One region of the Corallincola spongiicola genome, then DNA from elsewhere that is predicted to be linked to it. Evidence: predicted binding sites of a transcription regulator. Region 1 holds the regulator's gene; each other region holds the start of a gene.
The links. The regulator LexA, encoded in region 1, represses DNA repair genes until DNA is damaged. The targets are predictions, from matches to a motif close to TACTGTATNNNNATACAGTA.

Region 1 (5,388 bases):
TCCCTGGCGACACTGAGGGTACGGCCTGCCCCACCATCTGTGTTGATGTCAGGTTCTGCACCTCAAATTCAGCGATGTGCAGCTCCCCCGGATGCACTGCCATACGGCGCACAACGGGTTCAAAACGCCAAGGCATACTTCCTTGAGTACGGGCAATAAACTCGATCGTTACTAAGCGACTGGTATCGACGATTGGCCCGTCATACACGGCGACCTCACCCGAGGTACGGCCATTGAGTCCGGTCAAGTCGCAAAACACGTCATATAACGGCACCAAAGCGAAGGCGAAACCGAACATCCCCAGCACGGCAAATCCTAGACGCCAAAGCAGAGGTTTATGAGATACAGCCGCTTTCTGTTCGCTCATCATCGCTCCCGCGCCAGCTGCGCTACTTGATCTCAGGTGGCGTAGTAAAGGTGTGATAAGGCGCGGGCGATGGAATGGTCCACTCTAGCCCCTCCGCACCTTCCCAAACTTTCGCTGGTGCTTTTTCACCGCCTTTAACGCACTTAATCACCAGATAGAGAAATATCAGTTGCGACAGGCCAAAAGCGAAGCCACCAATTGATACGATCTGATTGATGTCAGCAAATTGCAGTGCGTAATCGGGAATGCGTCGCGGCATCCCGGCAAGGCCTAAGAAGTGCATCGGGAAAAAAAGCACGTTGACAGAGATCAGCGAGCACCAAAAATGCGCTTTACCTAACCCTTCGTCATACATATGACCGGTCCATTTCGGTAGCCAGTAGTACGCCGCCGCCATAATTGAAAACACGGCACCGGTTACCAGCACGTAGTGGAAATGCGCCACCACGAAGTAGGTGTCATGGTATTGAAAATCCACCGGCGTGATCGCCAGCATCAAACCGCTGAAGCCACCGATAGTAAATAGGATCACAAACGCGATAGAGAACAGCATCGGCACTTCAAAGGTCAACGCTCCGCGCCACATGGTTGCCACCCAATTAAACACTTTCACTCCGGTTGGCACGGCGATCAACATAGTGCAATACATAAAGAACAGCTCGCCAAACAGCGGCATACCCGTGGTAAACATATGGTGGGCCCACACCAAAAAGCTCAAAACAGCGATAGAAGCGGTGGCATAAACCATGGAGGCATAACCAAATAATGGTTTGCGACTAAAGGCAGGGATAATCGACGACACCACGCCAAAGGCGGGCAAGATCATGATGTAAACTTCGGGGTGGCCGAAGAACCAGAAAATATGTTGGAACATGACCGGGTCACCACCGCCTGCGGCATCAAAAAAGCTGGTGCCAAAATACTTGTCTGTCAGCACCATGGTCACAGCACCTGCCAGCACCGGCATCACAGCAATTAATAGAAAAGCGGTGATCAGCCAGGTCCAAACAAACAGTGGCAGCTTCATCCAGGTCATCCCCGGCGCCCGCATATTCACAATAGTCACAATGACATTGATTGCCCCCATGATTGAGCTGATCCCCATGATGTGTACTGCAAACACAAACAGGGCGGTACTCTCTGGGCTATAGGTGGTTGATAAGGGGGCGTAGAATGTCCAACCAAAATTGGGGCCGCCACCTTCAGTGAATAGCGAAAACAGCAGCATGCTGAACGCAAAGGGCAGGATCCAAAAGCTCCAGTTATTCATGCGAGGTAACGCCATATCTGGTGCGCCAATCATCATCGGGATGAGCCAATTGGCTAACCCGGTAAATGCCGGCATAACGGCACCAAATACCATGATCAGTCCGTGTACTGTGGTCATCTGATTAAAGAAATTTGGCTCCACCAACTGTAAACCAGGCTGGAACAGTTCCGCACGGATAACCATCGCCATGGCGCCGCCGATCAAAAACATGGCAAAACTGAACCACAGATATAGGCTACCTATGTCTTTGTGGTTAGTGGTAAAGATCCAACGCTTCAGACCTGAGGGGGCGTGATGCGCGTGGTGTTCGTCATGCAGTGACTCAGCTACGCTGCTCATTTTTCAGCTCTCCTCTGGCTAGATTGCGCTTTTGATGCGGGCATCCACATCAGCGGGTTGAACGAGTTGACCGGTGTTGTTACCCCAGGCGTTACGCTCGTAGGTGATCACCGCGGCCAACTGTTTGAGTGTTAACTGTTTGGCAAAGGCCTGCATTGCCGTACCTTTTTTACCGTGGATAACAATGTCTATATGGGCACCGACATCGCCGATGGTGAGAGGACTGCCCTTCAAGCCAGGAAACACACCAGCAAGACCTTCACCATTCGGTTGATGGCAAGCCGCACAAGAGGTCATATACACTTGCTCGCCTTCAGCCATTAACTCTTCCATGCTCATACTCATGGCCAGCAGTTTTTGCTCTTCCGCTTTCGCTTCAGCTTGGGTGGTTTTCAATGTGGCCAACCAAGTGTTGTATTCTGCTTCCGGCTTGGCGACCACAACGATCGGCATAAAACCATGGTCTTTCCCGCACAGCTCCGCACACTGCCCTCGGTATGTGCCGGCTTCGTCAATTCTGGTCCACGCTTCATTAATGAAACCTGGATTAGCATCTTTTTTCACCGCAAAAGCGGGCACCCACCAACTGTGAATAACGTCGTCGGAAGTCATTAAGAAACGCACTTTTTTACCGATAGGCAGAACTAGCGGGCGGTCCACCTCAAGTAGGTAGTTTTCAGTTTTGGCGAGTTTGTTTTCGATCTCGGCACGGGGTGTCGCCAACAGGCTATAAAACTCAACGTCATCATCCAGATACTTGTAGTGCCACTTCCATTGCGAGCCCGTCACCAAAATGGTGACATCCGCTTCCGTGGTATCTTCCATATTGATCAACACTTGCGTTGCTGGCACCGCCATCCCAACCAAAATAAGCAGTGGTAGTGCAGTCCAAAGGATCTCGACCTTGGTACTTTCATGAAACTGCGCCGGTTTCACTCCCTTGGACTTGCGATGATGAATGATTGACCAAAACATCACACCGAAGACAAGCACGCCAATGACGCAGCAGATGTAGAAGATGGTCATGTGGAGCTGGTAGACGTCCTGACTAATGGCTGTCACACCCTGAGTCATATTTAGCGGCATCTCCTCGGCGGAGATAAATGACGGCAATAGGGCGCCAGCCCCCGCCGCGACGCGTGTGGCTATCCGTATCAAGAGGCTTCTCCTCGCACTTACAAAAAACACCTGTTCGACAGGCGCTTACCCCAAAACCCCAGTAGCCACTACAGACCGCATATTTAAATTTTTATAGGCGCGGTCGCAGCTATCAGGCCTTGATTAAGAATCGTTCACGATTAGCGATACGTCTAAAAATTAATCAAAAAACTTGAGCAAGTTAGCAAACTGCCCAACTGTTTGCGGGTTAAATCACATCCAAATGGTGATATTTAGCCTGACGAGTGATGAAGTCTGTGCAACTAGAGTTAGCAGCTAATGTGTTAGGAGGATTTTCAAAGGTATAAAAAAAGCCGCCTTGCGGCGGCTTCGGAAAGTACATTGAAACTGTGGGGGATCAATGGACCAACACACTGGCGAACATCTGATTTTTCGACCGTGCTGATTGCCATGCTCTACCTGCATGGCAACGGTTATTCATGCGATGAAACAAAACACTGTTTGTATCGTAGCAAGCCGCTTCGGCGGTTAACGCCTGCCACTGCGCTTCGGAAAGTAGATCCGTCCAGCCGATAACCAAGCCACAAGTGGCAGAGCCTAAGCCTTGAGTCACGGCACACATCACACCTTGCTCATCTTTGGGGTGGACTTGCAACAGTCGCTCGGCGCACACACCATTTTCCACCAACCAACGCGTCACCTGCTTATCAGGGGCTGCCACCAATACCACCCATTTGTTGGCTTGTTGACTACGTTTGATTGTCTCTAACAGTGCTGATTGCTGGCCTTCAACCGGCACAATCTGCGCTCGCGATTGCCACTTATTTTGCGGGCGGCGGTTGCCGGTTAGCTTTGGCTGCGGTGCAGCTACCAATGAGCCAGTCATTTGGCGAGTATGCAGATTCATTGTCTCAAATGGGTTCATAACCACTCTCCATTACGAATGATACCAACAGCCAGCCCTTCAATGGCCAGGTTCTCTACACCCAGATCGACTTTGATCGGGCTGTAGGCTTCATTTTCAGCATGCAACAGCACATCTTTGCCATTCTTTTCAAAACGCTTAACTGTCACCTCATCATCACCCACCCGAGCGACTACCACCTGCCCATTCTGCGCCGTCGCAGTCTTGTGCACAGCCAGCAGGTCGCCTTCGAGGATGCCAATATCCTTCATACTGTCACCGTGTACTCGCAGTAAGAAGTCCGCAGATGGCCGGAACATGGCTGGATCAACTTTGTAATGCGCCTCAACATGTTCTTGCGCCAAGATAGGCGTACCGGCAGCCACTTGACCAATCAGAGGTAAGCCATCATCGTTTGCAGCCGCTTCATCATCCGCCTGTGGGATCACGCGAATACCCCGTGATGTTCCCGCCAAGATCTCTATTAAACCTTTTTTGGCCAGTGCTTTGAGGTGCTCTTCCGCGGCATTAGCAGACTTAAATCCCAATCGGCGTGCAATTTCCGCACGAGTTGGCGGCATGCCTGTCGCTTCAATATTGTCTTTAATCAACGCAAGAATTTCAGCTTGTCGTGGTGTTAATGGGCGCATAAAGATACCTGTGATTGCATACAGTATACTGTGAGTATATACAGGTATTTATTCATGGCAAGTATCACTGCTGTTTTTTTGATCACTGTTTTATGTGACATTAATAACTTGATTCGCTTTGAATTTTGCAGAAATAGCGGATCTGCGGCAGACTCAAGGACATTACGTAGGGCTTTTCAAGGTGAAAGTGACGTGCATGAGCTGAACATCAGGCGAACTGATGACGGTACTGGCTGGCTGTTAGAGTTGACAGGTGACTGGGTATTACGCCGTGGCGATCATCGGGTTGACGATCTACTACAAGCCCTAAAATCAAAAGTCACTCCAGATGAAACGCTCATATTCGTCGACGCCGACATTGGCTGCTGGAACAGTGCGCTGGTGGTGCTTATTCGCCGTGTCAGTGAATATGCAAAAGCGCATCGACTGCATGTAGATGTCAGTCGCCTGCCTCAAGGCGCACAGCAGCTTCTGGCGCTGGCAGAGTCACAATCTAATGCGGCCAATAGACCAAACCAAACAACTTACCAGCCGACCTTTGCTGAGCGCATAGGTAACTCGGTCTTGGCGAGCTGGGAAAACATCTTAGTCAGTTTCAGTTTCATCGGCGCGCTGATCAGCGCCGTTGGCAAACTCTGCGTCGGCAAAGCCGAGATACGTGCCAAGGACGTGTACGACTGTATGCATGACGCCGGTCCCGCTGCCTTTGGCATTGTCGCCTTAATTAGCATCCTGATCG
Region 2 (5,388 bases), on a different contig from region 1:
GCCAGTTAATTCGGCAAGCTCTTCAACTAACTCTTTATGCTGTTGCGGGAGGTGGTTGGGGTTGACTTGGTGCTTGCGTGCCAACTGCAGCGCGGCCGACAAGCGTTCGTCCAGTTGTTGCAGTTGCGACGGGTCCAATTCGATGCTTTCACTGTAGGCATTAAGTTCATGACTTGCTTCCTCCAATTGTATTTGCGCGTCGTTTAGTAGGCTCACTACCGGCGCTAATTTTTGATCTGTTTCACTGAGTTCAATGATTTGATTGAGAACTTGCCTGACTAATTGGCAGGCGTTGACCTGTTCATCTTCGCTTAACAGATGGGCTGCGTTGTTGGCGCCATCAAGTAAACTTTGGCCATTAAACAGGCGTTTATGATCCTGTTCGATCTGCTCGTACTCACCCTCTTCGAGCGCAAACTGATCCAACTCATCGACCTGGTACTGCAGAAGCTGGCGTCTTGATTCACGTTGTAGTTGTGATTCCAGTAACGTATGGATCTGCTTACCTAATTTTTTCCACAGTTGATAACTCGCTGCCACTGTATCCAATTTACTGTGATGGCCAGCAAATCGATCCAGAAGCAACCTTTGTTGGTCGCTTTTTAGCAAGGTTTGGTGGGCATGTTGGCCGTGGATGCTTACTAGCATGGGAGCGAGTTGTTTCAGCTGCTGTAGCGGCACCGGCTGACCATTTATGTAGCTACGAGAGCGGCCTTCTGCGCTGATGACGCGACGAATGATGCATTCGTTGTCATCGGCGTCTAGATCATGTTGTTCCAGCCATTCATGTACTGCCGTGTTCTTAGTCAACCCAAAGCGTGCCGAGATATCACTCTTTTTTGCACCAGGTCTAACGGCTGAGGCATCCGCTCTATCCCCTAGGCATAATCCCAGCGCGTCAATGGCGATAGATTTACCCGCCCCGGTTTCACCTGTGATGGTTGTCATACCTGACTTAAGTTCAACGTCGGTATGGCTGACAATGGCGAAATTGTTGATAGTAAGTTGCTGCAGCATAGAAACCTCAAAACATGTATACACATACAGTATGTGTATATGTATACAGTACTTTGAGTGGTTTGCAAACTTTTTGTATGAAAGGTGTGCGTTTGTTGCTGTTAAAACAGACTGCTACTCCAGCCCAATTTGGTACGTAGCACTTCATAGTAGTCATAGCAGTTGGGGTGGAGCAGGGTCAGCGGCGCTTTGTGTTTACGCAGTTTTATTTCGTCTCCAGGCATCACTGATAGCGTCACGTGGCCATCACAGCTGACCTGCAGATTGTCCTCATTGCCGTCTGAAACCCGCAGCGTAATAACACTATCACCATCGACAACGATGGGGCGTGCCGAAAGTGTGTGGGGAAACATCGGCGTTAATACCAAGGCATCCAGTGATGGCATCATGATTGGACCTCCGCCGGATAACGAATAGGCGGTTGAACCCGTTGGGGTGGAGATAATTAGGCCATCAGAGCGCTGTTGGAAGACAAAATGGTCATTGATCAGCACCTCAAAATCGATCATGTGGGCGATCTTACCGGGGTGGAGTACCGCCTCATTCACTGCGGTGTTACTACTTTTTAGGCGGCCGTGGCGATACACCTCGGCTTCCAATAGGTAGCGTTGTTCGAGTTGATAGTCACCGCTGAGAATTTCGGTCAGGGGTTGTTCGTATTCGTCAGGACTGAGATCGGTTAGAAAGCCCAGGTTGCCACGGTTAACGCCAACAACACCCACATCAAAACGCGATAACACTCGTGCGGCGCCAAGCATATTACCGTCACCACCGACAACAATGGCTAAATCGCAGCGCTCGCCTAACTGAACCAGATCGACAGCGTCGACATCGGTTATCGCCAATTCCGTTGCAACACGCTCTTCTACGACGACATTCAAGCCACGTTGAGTGAGAAATTTATGCAATTGCAGAAGTGTCTGGTTCGCCCCTTCATGGTGGGGTTTACCTATTAATCCAACGGTTTGAAACGGCTTTTTCATTTGGCTACAGCCTCGGTAAGTACCTGCTCAGTATACTTGGGCGCCGATTAGCAGCAAGTCTTGCCTTGAAACAAAGCGATCAATCCCCATAATAGTCAGCAGCCTCAAGCCGAGGGTATGAAACGGCTTTTCTGGAGATTTTATGAGCGATAAGAACACCCCGTCAGATCAAGAAGTGGTTGAGCAGACGATTGAGCAAGTTGAACCCGCTGCTGAAGTAGAAGTAGAAGTAGAGGAAGGTCAATTGCTGAGTGCTGAAGAGCGTATAGCTGAGTTGGAAGCTGCTTTGGCTGCGTCTAACGCTAAGGTAGAAGAACAGCAAGAATCTGTATTGCGAGCGATGGCAGAAGCGGACAATGCACGCCGTCGCGCCGCGCAAGACAGCGAGAAAGCCCGTAAGTTTGCTCTTGAGAAATTTGCTGGCGACATGTTAAGCGTCATCGACAACCTGGAAAGAGGCTTACAGCTCGCTGATGCCGAAAACGATGCCATCAAGCCGATGATTGAAGGTGTCGAGTTGACCATGAAAGGGTTGATGGATGCTGTTGCTAAGCATGGCGTTGTCCAGCTAGACCCTGTGGGTCAGACTTTCAATCCTGAACAGCATCAGGCGATGTCAATGCAAGAGAGCCCTGACCATGCGCCAAATACCGTGATGCTGGTGATGCAAAAAGGTTATGAGCTAAATGGACGCCTGTTACGTCCAGCCATGGTGATGGTTGCTAAAGCGCCGGCCAGCGGCATCGATACAGAAGCTTAATCGGCGATAAACCTTAAATTTCTGACAAAAAAGTCGCATGGGCGGCTTTTTTTATGTTTGAAGCTTAATCAATAAACCTTGTTAACAAACTGTTTTGCTGTTGTTTTTTTTTGTTTCTGTAAGAAAGTGAAAAAAAATTTCACCCTACGCTTGAAAAGGGTTTCAACGACCCCACCTTTGTTAGCAATGAAATGTACAGGTTTTTGTTGGAGAACGTACAAATGGGTAAAATCATCGGGATTGACCTCGGCACCACAAACTCTTGTGTGGCTGTTTTAGACGGCGGCACACCACGAGTTATTGAAAATGCTGAAGGTGATCGTACAACCCCTTCTGTTATCGCTTATACCGGCGATGAGATTTTGGTTGGTCAGCCTGCAAAGCGTCAGTCTGTTACTAACCCACAGAACACTCTGTTTGCTATTAAGCGCCTGATCGGTCGTCGTTTTGAAGATGACGAAGTTCAACGCGATGTGGCTATCATGCCTTACAAGATTGTCAAAGCTGACAATGGTGATGCATGGGTTGAAGCGCATGGCGAAAAAATGGCTGCTCCTCAGGTATCTGCAGAAATTCTGAAAAAGATGAAGAAAACTGCAGAAGATTACCTTGGTGAAGCGGTAACTGAAGCGGTTATTACTGTTCCTGCTTACTTCAACGATTCTCAGCGTCAGGCAACCAAAGACGCCGGTCGTATTGCGGGTCTGGATGTTAAGCGCATCATCAACGAACCAACTGCTGCCGCTTTGGCATACGGTATGGACAAAAAGCAGGGTGATAACATCATCGCTGTTTATGACTTAGGTGGTGGTACGTTCGATATCTCTATTATTGAGATTGATGAAGCTGATGGCGAGCACACGTTTGAAGTGTTGGCGACTAACGGTGACACCCACTTGGGTGGTGAAGATTTTGATAACCGTTTGATCAACTACTTGGTTGATGAGTTTAAGAAGGAGCAGGGTTTCGATCTGCGTCAGGACCCATTGGCTATGCAGCGCCTGAAGGAAGCTGCTGAAAAGGCCAAGATTGAACTGTCCTCTGCGCAGCAGACCGAAGTCAACTTGCCTTATATCACTGCTGATGCCTCTGGGCCTAAGCACCTCAATATCAAAGTGACCCGCGCCAAGCTGGAATCTTTGGTTGAAGATATGATCAAGCGTACTTTAGAGCCTTTGAAGATCGCTCTGAAAGATGCGGATCTGTCAGTGGGTGATGTGAATGACGTGATCATGGTTGGTGGTCAGACGCGTATGCCAGCGGTACAGAAAGCCGTGTCTGATTTCTTCGGTAAAGAGCCTCGTAAAGATGTGAACCCGGATGAAGCAGTTGCCGTAGGTGCTGCTATTCAGGGCGGTGTATTGGGCGGTGATGTAAAAGACATTCTCTTGCTTGATGTGACACCACTCTCTTTGGGTATCGAAACCATGGGTGGTGTAATGACACCACTGATCGAGAAGAACACCACCGTGCCAAGCAAGAAGTCACAGACTTTCTCAACGGCTGAAGACAACCAGTCTGCGGTGACAGTGCATGTTATCCAGGGTGAGCGTAAGCGTGCGGCTGATAACAAATCTCTCGGCCAGTTTAATCTGGAAGGTATTCGCCCAGCGATGCGCGGTACACCACAGATTGAAGTTTCATTTGACGTCGATGCTGACGGTATCTTGCATGTGTCTGCGAAAGATAAAGACACAGGTAAAGAGCAGAAGATCACCATCAAGGCTTCCTCTGGTTTGTCTGATGATGAGATCGAAAGCATGGTACGTGATGCTGAGGCCAATGCTGAAGCAGACAAGAAATTTGAAGAGCTGGTAGCTGCACGTAACCAAGCTGATGCTTTGGTCCACGCAACTCGTAAGCAGATCGAAGAGCTGGGTGAAGAATTGCCTGCCGACGAGAAAGAGAAAGTTGAAGCAGCGTTAACTGAATTGGAAGCGGCTATCAAGGGTGAAGATAAGGCTGATATTGAAGCCAAGTCTCAGGCTTTGATGGAAGCATCAAGCAAGTTGATGGAGCTGGCTCAGGCGAAAGCACAAGCGGAAGCACAATCTGCGGAAGGCGGTAGTGAAAACACTGCTGCGCAAGACGACGATGTCGTTGACGCTGAGTTTGAAGAAGTCAAAGACGACAAAAAGTAATTCGCCCTCACAGGTCATTACTTAAAAGGACACGGGCGTTGGGTAACTAACGCCCGTGTTTGTCTGTAACAAAGCCACATTGAATTAGCGGTCAAAGTATGTCTAAACGCGATTATTACGAAGTGCTCGGTGTTAGTAAAAACGCCACCGAACGCGAGATTAAAAAGGCCTACAAACGTCTGGCAATGAAGTTCCACCCAGATAAAAATCCGGGCGATAAAGCGGCTGAAGAGAAGTTCAAAGAAGCCAATGAAGCGGCGGAAGTGCTGACTGATGAGCAAAAACGTCAGGCCTATGATCAGTTTGGTCATGCAGGCGTAGATCCTAATCGTGGCGGCGGTCATGGTGGTGGTGCTGACTTCTCTGATATTTTCGGTGATGTGTTTGGTGATATCTTTGGTGGTGGCCGTCGTGGCGGTGGCCGTCAAGCCCAACGTGGTGCTGATTTGCGTTACACCATGGAGTTGACGCTGGAAGAGGCTGTTCG
Region 3 (5,388 bases), 360 kb from region 1:
ATCCAACACAGTGCGCCCTGCTGATCCCGCGCCAAATAGTAGTCCCGTATCACCTCATCACCGCAGGCACTCTGCCACCAGCCGGAACAGATCCGTTCCGGGCCATCCAGAATAGTGATATCAGGTTTACTTAATCGACATGGGACAGGCAGCAACCAACTCGGTCGACGCGATGAACTCGCCACCGGTGAAGCTGACATCACAGGATCTGCCGAGGTGCCGGGCGGCACAGACTTCCAGCTTCGTTCTGGGCGATGATCACCGGTCACCGTCATGCCATAAACAGCACCTTCCCCTAACTTACTCTGCAAACGCCCCAGCAGCTGGCCTTGAGTTAACCCTTCCCCCTGCCGCTGCTGTAGTAGATCAGTTGTCGCTGATGTGATTGCAACCAGCTGCTCACAACAAAGTGATAACCCCAACACTGGCGCGGGTAGATGCTGCTTTTCTAACTGCAGTTGCGCCAGCTGCCACCACTGCCTAAATCCCGTCTCTGGCGAGGAAGATCGCAATACGATAGAGGTTGCAGCAATATCTCGATGGCTAAGAGTGAGCTGGCATTCTGTGGTTGCCAGTTGCCGCTGACGAAGGTAATCCGTTAACCCCTGCAACAAACGGCGCAGGGGGAAAAGTAAACCGTGAAGGTGGTAAATTTCAGCGACCAGCGGTTGCGATAACTCAAATCGTGGCGGTGCTGAAAACACCTTAAACGAGGGCATTAAACGGCCCTGCAGTTCAAGGATCCAACAGAGCAAAGGCGCGCCCAAGCGACGTCGGATCTCCGCCACTGGCAGCGCTAGCAGTTGTGATAATGTTTGCAGTCCTAAGCCCGATAATCCTTGCTGCTGCAAAGGGGTAAAAGGCAAGCTCTCGACGGCAAGATCACCGAGACGTTTAGCTGTTTTTTTAGCATCAAGTGATGACCAGTTAGCGCCTGCCTGCGCCAAGGTGATCGCTGCCCGCGGTGTCTTAGCGATAGCGTACTGCCAACTAAGATCTTGGGTTAATAAGCTACGCTTTAACTGACCAAGATAACCCTCTACGCCGCCAAACAGACGCAACATACTGCCCACTTCCAGCAGTAAGCTGTGGGGCGGAAATAACAGAATGCGGGAAGCAAAATCCCCCGCCCATAGCGCCATGGCATGCAATGCTGTGGCTGACAATTGTGCAACATCGCCCTCAACCAGCTGATCTTCAGCTAATAAAGTGATGTCATCGGTCAATGCCAACAAGGTCGCCAGAGACATACCTGGCCGTACCCCCAACACCACAGCTTGCTGATTGCTCTGCAGTACCCGTTGCTGCCGATCCAACAAGACCACAACACCAGACGTCTCATGACTACGACAGCACCAATCAAGCGCTAAGCGGGGAAAATCTAACGCTAACCAGAGCATGCTTACGCCCGCCAAGGGCCGACAATGACACTGTCAGTCTCTGCTGCCGGTAAACTGAACTTGTCAGCCAGCGAAAGTGGAAAAGGCGATAACGGCCACCCACCACGACGTTTAAACAGCTCTACTAGCAACTGGCTATTACTATGACTTTCTAACCATAGACGGGTAGGCGCTGGCGAGCTGAGATCTCTGACCGCTTGCTGCCTGATCCATTGGGGACGAAAAAGAAACAACGGGGTTTGCCCACGCTCCGCCGCCAACTGTAAACGGCGCAACTGGGACGTTTGGGGCTGTTGAGCAGGATCGAGTAACCAGAGCAGCACCACACTACATGCCCCGGAGCTCAACGCTTGCTCTGCGCTCCAGAGCTGCGCCGACATATCTTCAACCCCAGCAATCACCAGTTGCTGCTCCACAGGCAAGCAAGCCTGCAGCAACCCTGGCGCATAAGGCACCATAGGCGGAGCGATCCACAACTGGAATTTGTCCACGGATGCCAGCGCTGCCATTGCCGGCAGCAGCAACTGTACTTCGCCGATGCCGAGTCGCGGCAACAGCAGCTCCGTTACTTCCTGACGTCGCCACCCACCATCGAGCGCCTTGTCTAAGACCGCATAACCAGTGGCGAGTGATTCACAAGACGAAACACGTGGCGCGGCGCCCTGCCATAGCAAGCCAGAGTCAAAAAGTGGATCCAATAATGGCATAATCACCTTAAAATATACTGTATATGCATACAGTATATTTTAAGGTGATTGATTCGGCAAATAGCTGCTGGCGGAGGAAAATTGATCTATTACAACTGCACTCATCATTTAAACCCATACAAAGTGAGCTGATTAACATTTATCCAAAATCCATATTTAATATATGGATTTATTGTCTACTATTTGTTCACTTACATATCTGTCGGATACAGATGTTGTTGCCCAACCATCACGGATGCCGAGACGGACAGCAGATCATGAAAAACGGACGAATAGCACTACAGACCACCTTCTTTGCCACGCTGATATTGCTTACCTGCAGCGCCCTCTTTAGCCTGGCTTACGCCGCCCCCAAAGCACAGATGCTGAAACCTTTTGCGTCGCTCAGTGACGAAAGCAAGCAGTGTGCTGCCTGCCATAAAGAGCAAAACCCCGCCCTGTACCAGCAATGGGGGCGATCTAAGCATTATGGTGCCAATATTGGATGTTTTGAGTGTCACCAAGCCGATCCCAATGATGCTGACGCCATCAAGCATGAAGGGTTTGATATTGCAGTGATTGTATCGCCAAAAGATTGCGGGCAGTGCCACAACAAGGAAGTCGAAGAGTTTGCCGCCAGTCATCATGCCAAAGCGGGACAGATCATTGGCTCACTGGATAACTTTCTCGCCGAGGCGGTGGAGGGACAGTTGAGCTTTAACGGCCAATCCCCCGCAGCAGTCAGCGGTTGTTGGCAATGTCACGGTGCCGAAGTCAAAGTATTAGCTAACGGCGACCTTGATCCAACCACCTGGCCCAACACAGGTATTGGCAGACTCAATCCTGATGGCTCAGTTGGTGCTTGTAGCGCCTGCCACCAGCGTCACGAGTTCTCCATGGTTCAGGCCCGTCGCCCTGAAGCCTGCGGAAAGTGTCACCTAGGGCCAGACCATCCGCAAAAAGAGATCTACGAAGAATCCAAGCACGGTATTAATTTCTTTGCCAACGTTGAGCATATGAATCTGGGTTCAGCGAAATGGATAGTTGGCGAAGATTATGATGCAGCCCCCACATGTGCCACTTGCCATATGTCAGCCACTCGCGAGCTACCTTTAACTCATGACGTCGGCGCTCGTATTAGTTGGACATTACGTCCTGCAATTTCGGAAAAAGTCGACGCGAAAGCGATTGCTCAAGGCAAGCAAGTGAAGCCTTGGGAAGAGCGCCGTGCTGATATGAAGAACGTGTGTAGTGCCTGCCACACCAGTGGCTGGATCGAGAACTTCTATACTCAGTTCGATAATTTAGTGGTGCTGTATAACGAGAAGTTCGCCCGTCCGGGTAAATCTATGATGGATCTGCTGACGAAGAATGAGATGTTAACCGAAGTCCAATTCGATGAAGAGATTGAGTGGACCTGGTTCTACCTCTGGCACCATGAAGGTCGCCGCGCTCGCCATGGTGCAGCAATGATGGCACCTGATTACGTGCAGTGGCACGGCATGTTTGAAGTGGCTGAACGCTTCTACGTTGAGATGGTACCTCAATACCTGGAAGTGGTAGAGAAAGCAGAGCATGCAGGCAAGAAAGAACAAGCAGCAGAAGCGCGAAAACTGCTCGACGAGATCTTATCCAGACCTGAACACGCTTGGTTCTCGGGTAAAGAGCCTGCAGATATCAAACAAAAGCGCCAAGAAGCACAGAAGGCTTTTAAACAGCGCTACCAAAGCGAGAGCAAATAAGTAGCACCTAGCATTGCGGATCAGCTTGAATGAAAGCTGATCCGCTTTTTACCTATCAGCAAGGATTTTTATGAACCAGCATAGAAAGCCCAGCCGATTATGGAAGCAAACCCGCAGCCGTTGGCTATTAGGGATCCCTATCGGTGGTTTCATCGCGTTGGTGTTAGGTGCTTTGGGCGTGGTGACCTTTCACGGTGTGATGGACTTCACCAACACGAATGAGTTCTGTTATGGCTGCCATATTGGCCGGGATACCATTGTCGAGGAGTATCAGGCCTCGGTACATTTCAACAATCGCTCAGGTGTCATTGCCACATGCGCCGATTGCCATGTGCCAAAACCCTTTGTCGACAAAATGATTGTCAAAGTCAAAGCCACCGCTGATATCTACTATCAGTTGATGGAAACTGTCACCCTAGAGAATTTTGAACAGGAGCGATTACGCTTAGCCGAGCACGTTTGGCGAGATATGACGGCCAGCAACAGCCGTGAATGCCGCAGTTGTCATACACCTGAAAGATGGGATAGCGAGGCCCAACCGATCCGCGTCAGAACCAATCACCAAAAGATGCTTAGCCAAAATATGAATTGTATCGATTGCCATCAAGGAGTGGCTCATAAACGGCCGGTAATTGAGTAGAAATCAGCGCAGCTGATACACCATAGCGCAACAAAAGGGGTCGATAACGACCCCTTTTGATTTTTGCAAAGCTAGTCCTGATGAAGCTTCTTAACCATCACCAGAGCGGCATCATAGTCAGGGTGTTCACTCACCTCTTTGACCAGCTCCTGATACTGTAGCTTGCCATCCTTATCAATAATTAAGATAGCACGCGCCAGCAAACCCCTATCCTTGATCAACAAACCGTACTGCTCACCAAAGTTGCGCCATACCGCATCGGACAGCACAGGCATTTTGTCGACATTTTCCACTTCACAAAAACGCTTCTGAGCGAATGGCAGGTCCGTAGACAGAGTGATTAAAATCACATCTGCCGGCAGCTTCGCCACCTCACTGTTAAAACGTTTGGTTTGCAAAGAACAAACACCGGTATCAATGCTCGGCACCACAGATAACAGCACAGTTTTGCCCTGGTAGTCACTCAGCAAGATCGGTGCAAACTTGCTATCTACGACTTTAAATTCTGGTGCAGGCTGCCCAACTTCCACACCGGAGCCTAACAGCACCAATGGCTGGCCACCTGCGGTGACCAAGCCCTCACGCTCAGTCAGCTCTGCCCAGGCAGAAAAAGATAAACAGACCGTCAGTATCATAAAGGGAAGTCGAAGCATTGTTTCTCTCTCAGTTAGTTAATTCTTGGCTTGTCTGCATACGCTAGCATAAGTAAACAGATCAATGGCAAGCATAACTAAATCCGCTAAACAGCTGAGTGGCAAGTTGTTGCGACAGCTATTAGGAGAGGGTTACGTAACAAAACGATCGCCGCTTATCACACAAAGTACTGGTGCCTAGAGGAGGTAAACTTGCAGCGGAATTGGTCGCAGGCTTGCCCTGCCCCCAGATAACTTTGAGGAATACACCAAGCGCTTGAATGAAGC

Region 2: recN (DNA repair protein RecN) is a predicted target of LexA. The motif match lies at 1,030-1,049, and genes of this name have one in related genera.
Region 3: imuA (translesion DNA synthesis-associated protein ImuA) is a predicted target of LexA. The motif match lies at 2,123-2,142, and genes of this name have one in related genera.

The regions. Positions count from the first base shown of each region.
Region 1 is NZ_SHLY01000003.1:360,852-366,239, reverse strand. Features, by position in the region: gene EXY25_RS11930 (cytochrome c oxidase assembly protein) at 1-367, opposite strand, end outside; gene ctaD (cytochrome c oxidase subunit I) at 390-1,976, opposite strand; gene coxB (cytochrome c oxidase subunit II) at 1,995-3,089, opposite strand; gene EXY25_RS11915 (hypothetical protein) at 3,493-4,020, opposite strand; gene lexA (transcriptional repressor LexA) at 4,017-4,649, opposite strand; gene EXY25_RS11905 (MlaE family ABC transporter permease) at 4,842-5,388, shown strand, end outside.
Region 2 is NZ_SHLY01000006.1:125,238-130,625, forward strand. Features, by position in the region: gene recN (DNA repair protein RecN) at 1-1,017, opposite strand, end outside; gene nadK (NAD(+) kinase) at 1,119-2,000, opposite strand; gene grpE (nucleotide exchange factor GrpE) at 2,143-2,760, shown strand; gene dnaK (molecular chaperone DnaK) at 2,982-4,901, shown strand; gene dnaJ (molecular chaperone DnaJ) at 5,000-5,388, shown strand, end outside.
Region 3 is NZ_SHLY01000003.1:5,476-10,863, reverse strand. Features, by position in the region: gene EXY25_RS10420 (Y-family DNA polymerase) at 1-1,400, opposite strand, end outside; gene imuA (translesion DNA synthesis-associated protein ImuA) at 1,403-2,107, opposite strand; gene EXY25_RS10410 (multiheme c-type cytochrome) at 2,365-3,828, shown strand; gene EXY25_RS10405 (NapC/NirT family cytochrome c) at 3,899-4,468, shown strand; gene tpx (thiol peroxidase) at 4,540-5,121, opposite strand.